3 regions of the Spartinivicinus ruber genome follow, and region 1 is predicted to be linked to each of the others. Evidence: predicted binding sites of a transcription regulator. Region 1 holds the regulator's gene; each other region holds the start of a gene.

Region 1 (4,295 bases):
TTCAACAAAGCGTTTGATATCATCAAACATATCCAATACTTGTTGTTGAGAACCTAAAAATTCTTTAACAGGTTCCTCCAGCCCTGAGTATTGCCTTAAATGGGTGACCCAGTAGGGGTTTGGCAGACAGCGTACATCAAACACGTAGTCTGCATCAATGGGGATTCCTTTCTTAAAGCCAAATGATTGGAAAAGTAGGGCTATACTGCTGTGCTGCTTGCGAGCAACGCGCTTACTGATGATATCTCGCAGTTCATGCAAAGACAGCTGGCTGGTGTCGATAGTAAGGTCAGCCATTTTAGCGATAGGTTCAAGAACTTCTTTTTCTTGTTTAATAGCCTCATCTAAGGAGCGCTGTTGGCTAGAGAGTGGGTGTTTACGGCGTGTTTCACTAAAACGCTTTAGTAAGGTCGCGTGTTCAGCATCAAGATAAATAGTTTCTGCATCAATTTGCTGCTCTTTGAGCGCATTCATAATAGCCGGGAAACGCCTTAAATCCTGGGAAACATTTCGAGCATCAATACTAACCGCTGCTTTGTCGTACAGTGGCTCCTTTTTCATTTCCTCAACAAAGGCAGGAAGCAAACCAGCAGGCATATTATCAATGCAATAATAGCCTTGATCTTCCAGCACATGTAAGCCGGTACTTTTGCCTGAGCCAGAGCGGCCACTGATTATAATTAACTTCATAAATATGCAGAGTTGCTTTGTTAATTCATTTGTAGGGCTGGTAGTACAATCCTAGCCCAAATATATTCTGGGCTAGTATAACAAAGTTTATGTGATATACGGCAGATTAGTTAAGTAATACTCATTAGCTGGCTTTGAAGATTTTAAAACTAACTTAACTATTGTGCTTATGTGGTAGGTACGCTTTGAATTGCAACGTCAAATAACTCAGGATTAGTATCAGCTCGGCGTAAATTATTGCGATAACTGGAGTTTTCGAAGCGGGTAGCAATTTCCTGAAGGATAGCGAGGTGCTCATTTGTGGCTTCGGCAGGAACAACCAGGGCAAAAATTAAGTCTACTGGGTGACCATCCATCGAGTCGAAGTCAATGCCTTCTTGCAGTTTAAGTAAGCAAGCAAAGGGCTTAAGACAACTTTCGAGACGACAATGTGGAATCGCTATGCCATTGCCAAAACCTGTGCTTCCCAACCGTTCACGATTGATTAAATTATCAAACAGTTCATTGGGATTAATATCACCAGAATACTCAGCTAAGAGGTTGGCAATGAGTTGTAAAACTCGCTTTTTACTCCCCCCTTGCACCCCGGTAAGGGTGCATTGTGGGAGAAGGACTTGTTCGATTTTCATGCTTTATAAATAAGTAAACTACTTTTTAACGAATACCGGCTCCCTGAAGTCGATCCAGGGTTTTCTCTTTGTGTTTGCTTAATTGCCGGCCTAGTTTATCACTAAGTAAATCAATTGCAGCATACATATCTTCAGATTCTGCAGTGGCGGCAATGTCAGCACCACGCACATGCAAGCTAGCTTCTGCCTTTTGGCGTAGCTTTTCAACACTTAGGGTAATTTGCACGTTAGTAATGCTATCGTAATGGCTTTCAATGCGATCAAGCTTTTTGGTGACATATTGGCGCAACGCATCAGTCACTTCTACATGATGACCACTGATGTTAACTTGCATGCAACGACCTCCTAATAGGGCTTTATGGTTGTAATCAGCTTCACTGACTTGCTAGGCTGATTGTCAACTGCTTCATTACTAAGTGTAATGGAAAGCAGGCTTGGTATTGCTTGTTGCTAGTCAATATAACGCTTAATTTCGCGCTAACCTATTTCATCACACCAGCCGCTTTCGCTCATTGGACGGCGGAATGGATAGTGATTCACGATATTTGGCTATGGTTCGTCTTGCCACCTTTATGCCTTGCTCTTCCAGTAAGCTGGCAATTTTGCTGTCACTTAATGGTTTTTTAGGGTTCTCCACAGCTACTAACTTTTTAATGATAGCTCGGATAGCAGTGGAAGAGCACTCACCACCAGATGACGTGCTGACATGGCTTGAGAAGAAATATTTCAGCTCAAAGATGCCGCGAGGTGTATGCATAAATTTTTGAGTGGTTACTCGGGAGATGGTTGATTCATGCATTCCAACCGCTTCTGCTATATCGTGCAGCACCAGTGGTTTCATCGCTTCTTCACCATATTCTAAAAAACCACGTTGATGCTCGACAATACGAGTAGCTACTTTCATTAATGTTTCGTTACGACTTTGCAGGCTTTTTAAAAACCAGCGAGCTTCTTGTAAATGGTTTTTCAGATAGGTGTTGTCGGAACTGCTGTCGGCTCGTTTTACCAAAGATGCATAATTGCTATTAATCCGTAGTTTGGGGGTGGCCTCGGCATTAAGCTCGACTAACCAGCGATCATTATGCTTTCTAACAAATACATCAGGAATGACATACTCTGTTTCGGACGGTTGAATATCAGCACCTGGTTTTGGGTTCAGGGCTTGGATCAGCTTTATGCTTTCTGCCAGCTCTTCTTCTTTCAATTTTGTTCGGCGCATAAGCTGATTGTAGTCGTGATGACCTAGCAAGTTTAAGTGCTTTGTTACAATTAGCTTAGCATTATCAAGAAGTGGTGTGTCTTGCGGCAGGTGAGAAAGCTGGATTTGTAAGCATTCCTGTAAGTTTCTTGCAGCTACACCAACAGGATCAAAATGTTGTAAGCGACGTAGCACAATTTCCACTTCTTCTTGTGTAATTTCCAGCTCAGGGTCCAGGCCTTCCCAAATTTCTTCAGTGCTACAGCTAAGGTAGCCATCGTCATTGATCGCATCGATAATAGCAATAGCCACTAAGCGGTCGTTATCAGACATTGGAGTAAGGTTAAGCTGCCACTCTAGGTGGCTGTGCAAAGACTCTGTCGTGCCATTTCGGTTGCTGAAGTCATACTCATCGTCATCTGCTGATGAGGAAGAACTAATAGGAGCTGAAGATGTTTGGTAAACATCGTCCCAGGCACTATCTACAGGAAGGTCATTAGGGATTTCTTCTGACCAGCTGGTTTCGTCTGAGTTGTCTTGAGAAGTTTCAGATGTGCTTTTATCTACGTTGTCTGATGAATCTGATCCATTTAAGCCAGAGCTATTGAGTTGCTGTGAGTCATTGGCTTCACCATTAGCCGATGAGTTGCTGTCAGACTCATCAGTCAGCTCAAGCATAGGGTTGGATTCAAGTGCTTGCTGCACTTCTTGCTGTAAATCCAATGTGGATAGTTGAAGTAGTTTTATGGCTTGTTGCAGCTGAGGAGTCATCGTCAGCTGCTGGCCAATTTTCAAAACTAGGGATGGCTTCATTGCTAAATAATTACCTTATAGTGCAATCGTGCCTGTTTTGATTTGGCAAAGTCAACAACAATGGAAGTGAATTCAAATACGGTTACCTGAGTTGCTGCTTGAACAAGCGACTGAATATTTCCATTGCACCTATTATTTATTTCAATTGCGTGTTTATTTCAGTATTTCTTTTGTTTCTGAAGCTTTGTTATTTCTTAGTGGGTATTAAAAATTATATGAGTATCCTTGCCAGTTGTCTTATATTTTAAAGTCGTGTCCAAGGTATACTTCTTTCACCTGTTGGTTAGTCATTACGGCTTCAGCACTGCCTTCCGCTATTATATGCCCCTCACTAACTATGTATGCATTCTCACAAATATCAAGTGTTTCTCTAACATGATGGTCGGTGATTAGGACGCCAATGCCACGGTCTTTCAAGTGCCAGACAATGTCTTTAATGTCTTTTACCGAAATTGGGTCAACGCCTGCAAATGGCTCATCCAACAGTATGAAGGAAGGCTCTGTTGCAAGTGCTCTGGCAATTTCTACTCGACGCCTTTCACCACCAGATAAACTCATACCCTTACTGTCTTTTATATGGGTGATATTGAACTCTTCAAGTAGTGAGTTGAGCTTTTCTTGTCTTTGCTTACGATTTAGCTCTTTACGGGTTTCCAGAATAGCAAGAATATTGTCAGTGACAGTCAGCTTGCGGAATACAGAGGCTTCTTGTGGTAGGTATCCTATGCCAGCCTGAGCCCGTCCATGCATAGGCAGGTGGGTAATATCACTCTCATCAATCCATACATTACCCTGGTCTGATTTGACTAGACCTACAATCATGTAGAAACAGGTGGTTTTCCCCGCACCATTGGGGCCAAGTAGACCCACTACTTGACCGCTTTGAATTTGTAAGGATACATCTTTTACTACAGCACGGCCTTTGTAGCTTTTGGCGAGGTGCTCGGCTTTCAAAATACTCATAT
Region 2 (4,295 bases), 2.1 Mb from region 1:
TGAAAACACTAATCAGTAACTATGCAAAAGAGCAGAACTGGCAGTTCAGTGTGCCAGGTGGATTAGATCAAGTGTTAGATTATACGGTGGCTGAATTATATTTTCAGTTTTATCAGTATGGCTCACTGGATAACTGTCGGTTAATTCCAGCCAGTGATGCTTCTGATGAAGCTATGTTTAGTTTTACCTAATTATCATCATACCTAAGCTATATTTAGTAGCTTACCTGGTAGTGGAGGTGTTCTCAGTGCTACAAATGCTAGCCTAGGAATAAATTCTACTAAGCTAAATCTTCGATTAAATCGATACTGAAATTCAGCAAGATAACGTTGTGCATATTTAGCGCGAATAGCATGATAAGTACTACGTAAAGCACTTTTTAAGTTTCCAAGGATGGTGTTAACCCAATAAAATTCAGGTTCCTCTACTGATGCACGACCACCACCGCATACAATTTTATCATGAAGACAACCTGCTTCTATGACACCATTAAAACAGGCCAGTCCATCGGAGATTACGGTACTGCCCTTGGCCAAATTCTGCCTACTCCAAGCCGTTATCTCTTCTTTATTAAACCCTTTTAAAATGCTCAGTTTAATTCGTGTCGGTTGACCTTGTTTTGTTGTTTCTACGGCTGCTACAAAAGGTATTTTCCCATCTGCTCCCCTACCTCTTTTGCAACCTGTACGCTCACCACCAAGATAGGCATCATCAATTTCAATAAAACCCGACAATTGCTTGGTGCCTTCTCTTTCTTGCATCACTTTCATGAGCTTATGTTTCATTCTCCAGGCAGCTTGATAGGAAATACCTAAATGGCGATGTAATTCTATGGCTGATATACCTTTTTTGTCTTGGGAGATCAAATACATCCCTTGGAACCAAGTCTTTAATGGTAATTTGGTTGATTCAAAGATAGTACCTGCAGTTACAGATGTTTGCTGGTGACATTTATAGCACTGCTGAAGCTTTCTAGTAGTGAGTTGACAGCATTTGTCGTATCCACAATTGGGGCACTGAAAACCTTCTGGCCATCGCAATTTGTATAAGGTATTAAAGCATTGTTCTTCTGTACCATATTGTTTGAGAAACTCGTTTAAACTCAGGCCTTTTTGAAATTGAACTTTGTTGATAGCCATTATTTATACCTTCTCAATTAAGTTTCCATGCTGTTCAAATATACAGCAGTTAATGGCTTAGGTATAGTGATAATTAGGTAGTTTTATGAAAGAGTGGGGGCCTCTGTCATTATTAACAGACGCAGGTGTTGCTACTTTTGAACCTTATTTTTATCAGGCTATTTCCCAGTTTGGTTACCCTAAATTACTGACTCGTCATTTAAAGGACCTACTGATGTACGATCCTAACGATTATCGTGTATATGTTTCTGAGTGGCCAGAACCATTTGATTGGCATGCCATGTGGGATGTGGGTAATTGGGTGACTTTTCATAGTCGGAATGTGATGTTGATTTATGGTGAGATTGATCCTTGGACAGCCGCAGCGTTTTTTTTACCTAACTCCACTTACCGCAGCACCCATAAATTTATGGTGGCAAAAGGCAATCATGGAGAGAATATTGTCACTTTAAACCAGCAGGATCGTAAGCAGGCAGATCGAATGCTAAAACGATGGACAGGGGTTACCCCGATGGCGATTGAAACTCTCGATGATCAAAATGAGGGTTATGATGAAGATTTATATCCTTATTTAACCATTCAATAATAAATGCTAATAGGGATACATTAATGATAAAAGGGTAACCTTAATTCTGCTTACCCTTTTATTTGATCGCTCACCCAAAAAAACAATAGATAATTGATTGATTAGTCAATGGGTAGGGTTGTTTTCGCCCCTTCAGTATTTCTTAATGCAACGCTAATATATTAAAAAAATTTACAACTTTTATGTGATGGCTTATACAAAAAGACAGCCCTGTCGGACTTATTTTAGCCATTTTACTAGTAGGATGTAGACTAAGCGGTGTTTAAAAAATGTAAGATAAATATAAATTTTACAGCTATGTGAAAGCACTGCTTTTTTATGGTGGTAATTACTTTTGAAATGCATAATTTAATAAAAAAATCCTTTCAAAATAATGATTTAGAAAAATTGGCACTGGGCTTGCTTAGCAGGCTGGTATGATTAGGAAGTGCAATAAAATCTATTATGGAAGGTCATAAAATGAGCAAAACAGTTTTTCAAAAAAGTAAAAAAGCATTAGCTATCGCTGCTGCTGCAACTGCATTACTTGTTTCACAAAACAGCTTGGCAACTATCCTTAAAGGCGATTACCAATTTAAGAATAACCGCCAAGGAGCTCAAACTTTAACATGGAATGGCGGTACTACAGCCACAATTAAAGGAACAACCAGACAAGGTATAGATTTCACTATTGAATATCATGATGTTAAAGCCTTAAGAAATAAAGGCGGAAATAATATTGATTGGTTAGTGGGTTTAACTGGTAAGGTTTCTTATAGCGATGGTAGAAGCTATAATGTTTTACGCCACAAATATGCTGGTGCTGATAAGAGATATGCACTGTACTTAAGAGAAGATCAAAACCTTACAGTTCACAACTGGACACCTGGTTTAAGCCCAACAGACATTCATACACAAGTTACCTATGTACAGCCACCACAGCCACCTGTGCCAGTACCTGCTCCTGCTTCATTATTGCTGATGGGGCTAGGTTTAGCAGGTGTTAGCTTGTTAAAAAAGAAAAAGAAGTAATTATTACTTATAAATCGTATATCTAGTTGCTTTCTAATCTGCTGCTAATTTGTTATTGCCTGCTGAGAATTTAACTCGAGGCAGGCTTAACAAATAATAGTTTTTGTTTTAATCCACCCATGCCATTTTCCTTTTGAAAGAGCCTAATATCCTGTTAGCTTCTGCACGTTAGTGTAATTAATTTTCTGACACAAAGCTCGGCTATCTATCTTTATTGAATATCATCCTAATCACTGTTTATTTTTTTATAGCTATTATAGGCTTACAGGACTTTGCTAACTTAAGCTAAGTAAGTAGTTTCCACATTAGTGCCGGTACATCTACGAATATTGTTATAATGAGCAGCTGGTAAACTGTACCACAGTTAAGTTACTCGCTTGACTCCTAATTGGTACACTTTCACGCTCTGGCATCCCTCCTAATCTGCCAGAGCTTTTTTTTGCCTAAATTTTACCTACCTAGCCAGTATCTTTCATCAAATATAATCAATGAAGGGCAATGAAGTTTATTTCATTTCTCTTTATTTCATTGATAGTTGTTACCTGCCTGATATATTCCCTGTATTTGATCTTTAGCTATATTAGTAAAAGATTGTATTGCAACTATACTGCATATTTAAAACGAAAATAATGCATTCGCAGTCATTAGGTGTAGAAACATGAAAAGTAGTCATGCTCTTTGCACAAGTGTTGTGTTAGCACTTGTGACTCACCCTGTATTAGCTAATGATAAAGTTCAGGTTCAACAGCTGCGCCAAGAAATTGAAATGCTTAAACAACAGCTGGATTTGCTAACGAAGAAATTAGAGCGAGTTGAACAAGCTCAGCAGTCACCTCAACAGCAAGTGGTATCCAGTACACAATATAATGAACCCAGCGAGGGAAAAGCTGAATCAACCAATACTATCTCACCAACGGGGGCATTTGCCTTTAATTATGCATGGCGTGATTCAGGCTCATTGCATGGCGGTGATGATAGTCGACTTGGCAGGGCTTCATATAATAAATTGATTTTAGGGGCTAAAGGAGAAATTGAACAAATTGATTTTGATTTTGATTTTGATTTTGCCTATGCCTTTTATAGTTATCAAGATACCATTGTGCGGGCCATTGTTGGCTATGACTTTAATGAAACCTGGCGGGGGGAAATGGGGGTAATTGAGACGCCCTTTGGTATTTTGCCTTATGCGGATAATAACTGGTGGTGGGGTACTCATTATTACGCAGGTTTAGAGTGGGATTATGATTTAGGTGCTAAGCTGACTTATACCCAAGACCCATGGAATGCTCAGATGGCTTTTATTAAAACAGAAGAGTGGGGCAATTCTAGTAAAGATGAGCGCTATACTTATGATTTATTAACCGATGATAGTGGTCGGTTTGGTTTGCAGGCAAATGAGGAAAGTAACCGGCTGCATGGCCGAGTTGGTTATACTTTTAAACATGGTGATGCAAATAAAACAGAGGTTGGCACATCGGCTTTAATTGGTCAGATATATAATACAGTTACGGATGACAATGGAGATCACTGGGCAGTTGCTGTGCATAGTGATACTTACA
Region 3 (4,295 bases), 2.9 Mb from region 1:
GGGTTAGTGCCAATAGCGCAGCCTCCCATTAAATGTAACCCGATTGGCATATGAGGTTTATAAATTGCATTGGGGTTGAGGCTAGCAAAAATATTATACACTTGCTCCATACCTGCCATGGCCTTTTGGTTGTCAAGATCAGATAGAGTTTTATAAATTTTCAGTTGTCCTTTTCGGGTTAGTTTTATCTGGCCAGGGTTTTCGTCCCGAATGGCGACTTCGATACAAGCTAAGTGACGATAACGCTGCATAAACTGATGGTGAGAAATTCCATAGCCTGATTTCATCATAGCAATGGCAATCGGGCCTCCAAATACATTTTCTAACTTAAAGCCCTGTTGACGAAACCTTTGATCTGCAGACTTTAATGCTTGAAAAGCACCTTTATGGGCATCCACCGGGTCTGGCATGTCGGCGAAAAGCATATATTGTGGATGACAAAAAAAGCCTTTTCCTAACGCAGGCAAGGATTGGCCGAAACCAGATGTTAATAAAAGTTCAGAGCTGCCTAGAGCACCAGCAGCAACAATTACACGTTTGGCTCTGACCTGAATGGGTTGATTGGCTTGAAGCCCATAAATAACAACTTGTGGTTTGCCGTAGATGATTTGTTGTGCATGGAATTGATCTATTAAATGAACACCTTGTTGTAATGCTTTAGGTAAAAATGTAACCACCATGCTTTGCTTAGACTGACGATTACAGCCGCCTAAACAAACAATACAATCATTGATGTTATGGTTATGGCACTGACTTTGACCACGCCTGAGTGGTGCATATTCTAAATGATTATGCTCAAACCCTTTTGCATAGAGGCGGGCATTACCATTCCAATGCTGCTGAGGAATGACTTCAAGCCTAATGTGTTGCTCTATCTGGCTATAATGTTGATTGAATTCTTGACTCGTAAACCAGTTAATGCCTGAATGTTGTTTAAAGTGATCAAATGCAGCTCGGTCAAAGCGGTCAAGTAAACATTGATTGACAATAGTGCCTCCACCAACCACTTTGCCCCTTAAAAATAAAATATTCGCTTGCTTATTTAGTTCCATGCCTCCTTGCCAAAATAATTGGCTGTTAGCATGTAATTCATTGGTTGGGTATTGACCTACAGGAGTATTTTTACCTGCTTCTAGCAAGCAAACACTAGCGCCAGACTTGCTTAAAAAATAACTAAGCGTGCTGCCAGCAGCTCCAGTGCCAATGATGGCGAAATCATATAGTTTGTTCATGGGATTTATTGTTCTTATTCTGTCATTAACAGACTACAAAACTGGTACTGTAGTTTAATTGATTAAATAATACTATTGTGCATAAAGACTTAAAATAGAATATAACTTATGACAATTTTATATAATGTTTTAGTTTGTTGTCAGAATCATCTATAGCTAAGTTTACTGTAATCTATCTGTCATAAAACTTTTTAAACTCGAATATATTAAACTTACTTCAACAGATATGGCTAAAAATAGCAAGGAAAATAGAAAAGCGTATAAACGTCCATTGCGTTTTTGGACTAAAGTAAATCAGTAAAATGGCAATACATTAATTTAATGAGGCTATTAGTTCATATTTTTAAAACCCTGTTTTTATATAAGGAAAATAGGATATTGGTAAAACTATATCTTGGGTTAAGTTATACTTTCTCAAAAAATAAATATCTGAAAACCAAATAACTATCCATCCATCTTAGTTGTCACTGATAAATTATTAATCGCCAATATGTTATATTATTGTTGCAGTTTTTAGCATGATGGTTCTGGGGCGAGATTTTTGAAGTTTAAGAGAATAACTTCCTGGCAGCATCAGCAGGAAAAGTCAAGATACATTGCTTGATAACTAAAAAGTAACTGTTAGTCAAAACACTTGGTCTGGTGTAGTAGCTTCCAGTGCTAACAAGAGTAAGTAGTGAGACTGATAAAACAGCCACCAACTGTTTTGTATCACTATAAATCTTGTTTATATATTTTACATGCAATGTAATGCTTGTGAATTAAATCAATATAATGTGTTGAAATAACACGAGTTTTTAGGGTTGGTACCCTACATGCAATAAGGAATGCACGTAGGCGGCTTGAAAAGCTATCGTTAATATCCTTGAGGGAAACCCTAATGAACTTGAAATCTTTTGCTAAAACAGCTTTATTTTCAGCTACTTTGTTAGCACCTTTCACAGCTTCTGCATCTTTATTGCATTTTGACTTAATTCCTAGCACTGGTATTTTTCAAAATGTATTAGACACTGATGGTGCTCCTATTGTAGCTACTAATACAGACTTAGGCGCTTCTTTTGAAAGTGAGTTAGTCTGGTCTGATGAAGGGGGTACTTCCAGTAGTTTAACCCTAAATACTATTAAATCAGTGGATATTACTACTGCAGGTAGCCCAGCATTACTGTCAACTATTACCCATAACAATATGGTGCTGCAAACACCAGTAGCAACTTTGGCTAGTGGGCAAATATTTGGTGGTTTGAATTTAAGTAGTATGTTCTCGCTTGGTGAGGGAAGATATAAAGAACTGCCTGGTAGCCCTACATTAGGTGAAGTAGCTGAAATGGTATTGGCTAGCCCTGATACACCAGCAATGTTGCCGGGTGCAGACATACCCAACTCTATCTTGAGCTTATTTAATTTCGTCTTTGATGAAACACTCAATAATGCATCTCCATGTCCCTATGGAGATCCAAACCCATGTGATGATGCATTCACAGCATTTTTATTAGGAGATATTCCACTACCCATTCAAATTAAACTGATTATTGATAGCGAAGCTTATATGCTGACGATCTTTAATACCATAAATGATCCTACTGGTGATTTTGCTAATGCTATAATGGATCAAATGTTTATTACAATGGAAGGTGAAGAAACAGTTCTATATACCTTTGCTCAGTTGATGTATGTCCCTGAGCCTGCCAGCTTAGGTATATTAGGACTAGGGTTGTTAGGCATGGCAGCAAGGAGAAGATTGTTAAGCTAGCTTCAAAGCAGAAGTTAACTACTCAAAGCGCAGCTTACGCTGCGCTTTTTTGTTTGTGAAGTTGAATTTAAGAGTTTGTAGAAAGTAGATAGCACATCACTGCTGTCCCATAAGATTGAAACAAAAAAGGCTTAAGTCCCCATAAGTTGTTACAATGAGAGTGCAACCAAACACTGCAAAACCAGAGGATTTAAGCCTTGGCTCATCGTAACACAATCTTGCACCAAATACTTCAGTTGCTTTCTAGACATGAGTTTGAATCACTAGCCAATCAGCATCATACGGGTCAACGGCTACGTAAAATGACTCGGTGGGGGCAGTTTGTTGCGCTATTATTTGGTCAACTCTCAGGTCGCAATAGTTTGCGTGACATCATTGATCACCTATCGATTCAGCAGCATAAACGCTATCACCATGGTATTGGAAATATCACCAGAAGTAGTTTGGCCCGTGTCAATGAACAGCAACCCGCTACGCTTTATGAAGCCTTGTTTTATAAGTTATTAAATAAATGTCATCATCATCGGCCAGGGCATAAGTTTCGTTTTAAAAATCCATTGTATTCTCTTGATGCATCAGTGATCGACTTGTGTTTATCCATGTTTCCTTGGGCAGATTTTCGAAAAAGTAAAGGTGCTATCAAGTTACATGTTGGGTTTGATCATAATGGCTACTTGCCTGCATTTATGAGTATTACTGAAGGGAAATGTCATGAAATACAGATAGCACGCAGCCTTGATCTCCCCAAGGGGAGTATTCTTGCTGTAGACCGTGGCTACACTGATTATCGCTGGTTTAATACTTTAAATGAGCAAGGAATCTTCTTTGTAACCCGACTAAAAAAGCAAGCCAAATACCGTGTACTAAAGCGCCAGCCTACCGACAATAGCAGTACAGTCACTTCTGATCAGCACATTCAGTTGACTAGCCAACAAGGGGCTGTTTATAAAGGTCATTTACGTCGTATCGGTTTTAAATGCCCAGAGACTGGCAACCAATATTACTTTTTAACTAATAATAGTAAGCTCGCAGCCAGCACCATTGCAGCTATTTACAAAGAACGCTGGAAAATAGAGCTATTTTTTAAGTGGATAAAGCAAAACCTAAAGATAAAATCGTTTGTCGGTACCTCTAAAAATGCCGTGTTAACCCAGATATGGGTAGCCATGTGTGCTTATTTGCTCGTCGCTTATCTAAAATTTTCTCATGGAATAACACTATCGATCACTCAAATAGCTCGACTCATGCAACTCACTTTGTTTGAGCGTAGAGAGCTTAAAGCATTATTTACACCCTCACCACCGAATAATACA

Evidence for each region. Region 1 encodes sigma-54, which starts transcription at its own class of promoters, with help from an activator protein. Its sites were predicted from a motif close to TGGCACNNNNNTTGCTNT; they were not measured.
Region 2: G4Y78_RS13925 (PEP-CTERM sorting domain-containing protein) is a predicted target of sigma-54. The motif match lies at 2,114-2,131, and genes of this name have one in related genera.
Region 3: G4Y78_RS07725 (PEP-CTERM sorting domain-containing protein) is a predicted target of sigma-54. The motif match lies at 2,037-2,054, and genes of this name have one in related genera.

The regions. Positions count from the first base shown of each region.
Region 1 is NZ_CP048878.1:5,049,193-5,053,487, reverse strand. Features, by position in the region: gene rapZ (RNase adapter RapZ) at 1-690, opposite strand, end outside; gene ptsN (PTS IIA-like nitrogen regulatory protein PtsN) at 858-1,319, opposite strand; gene hpf (ribosome hibernation-promoting factor, HPF/YfiA family) at 1,345-1,653, opposite strand; gene G4Y78_RS22940 (RNA polymerase factor sigma-54) at 1,810-3,330, opposite strand; gene lptB (LPS export ABC transporter ATP-binding protein) at 3,568-4,293, opposite strand.
Region 2 is NZ_CP048878.1:2,958,431-2,962,725, forward strand. Features, by position in the region: gene G4Y78_RS13910 (S28 family serine protease) at 1-191, shown strand, start outside; gene G4Y78_RS13915 (IS1595 family transposase) at 204-1,139, opposite strand; gene G4Y78_RS13920 (alpha/beta hydrolase family protein) at 1,225-1,725, shown strand; gene G4Y78_RS13925 (PEP-CTERM sorting domain-containing protein) at 2,185-2,736, shown strand; gene G4Y78_RS13930 (hypothetical protein) at 3,395-4,295, shown strand, end outside.
Region 3 is NZ_CP048878.1:1,601,581-1,605,875, forward strand. Features, by position in the region: gene G4Y78_RS07720 (FAD-dependent oxidoreductase) at 1-1,232, opposite strand, end outside; gene G4Y78_RS07725 (PEP-CTERM sorting domain-containing protein) at 2,113-2,982, shown strand; gene G4Y78_RS07730 (IS4 family transposase) at 3,180-4,295, shown strand, end outside.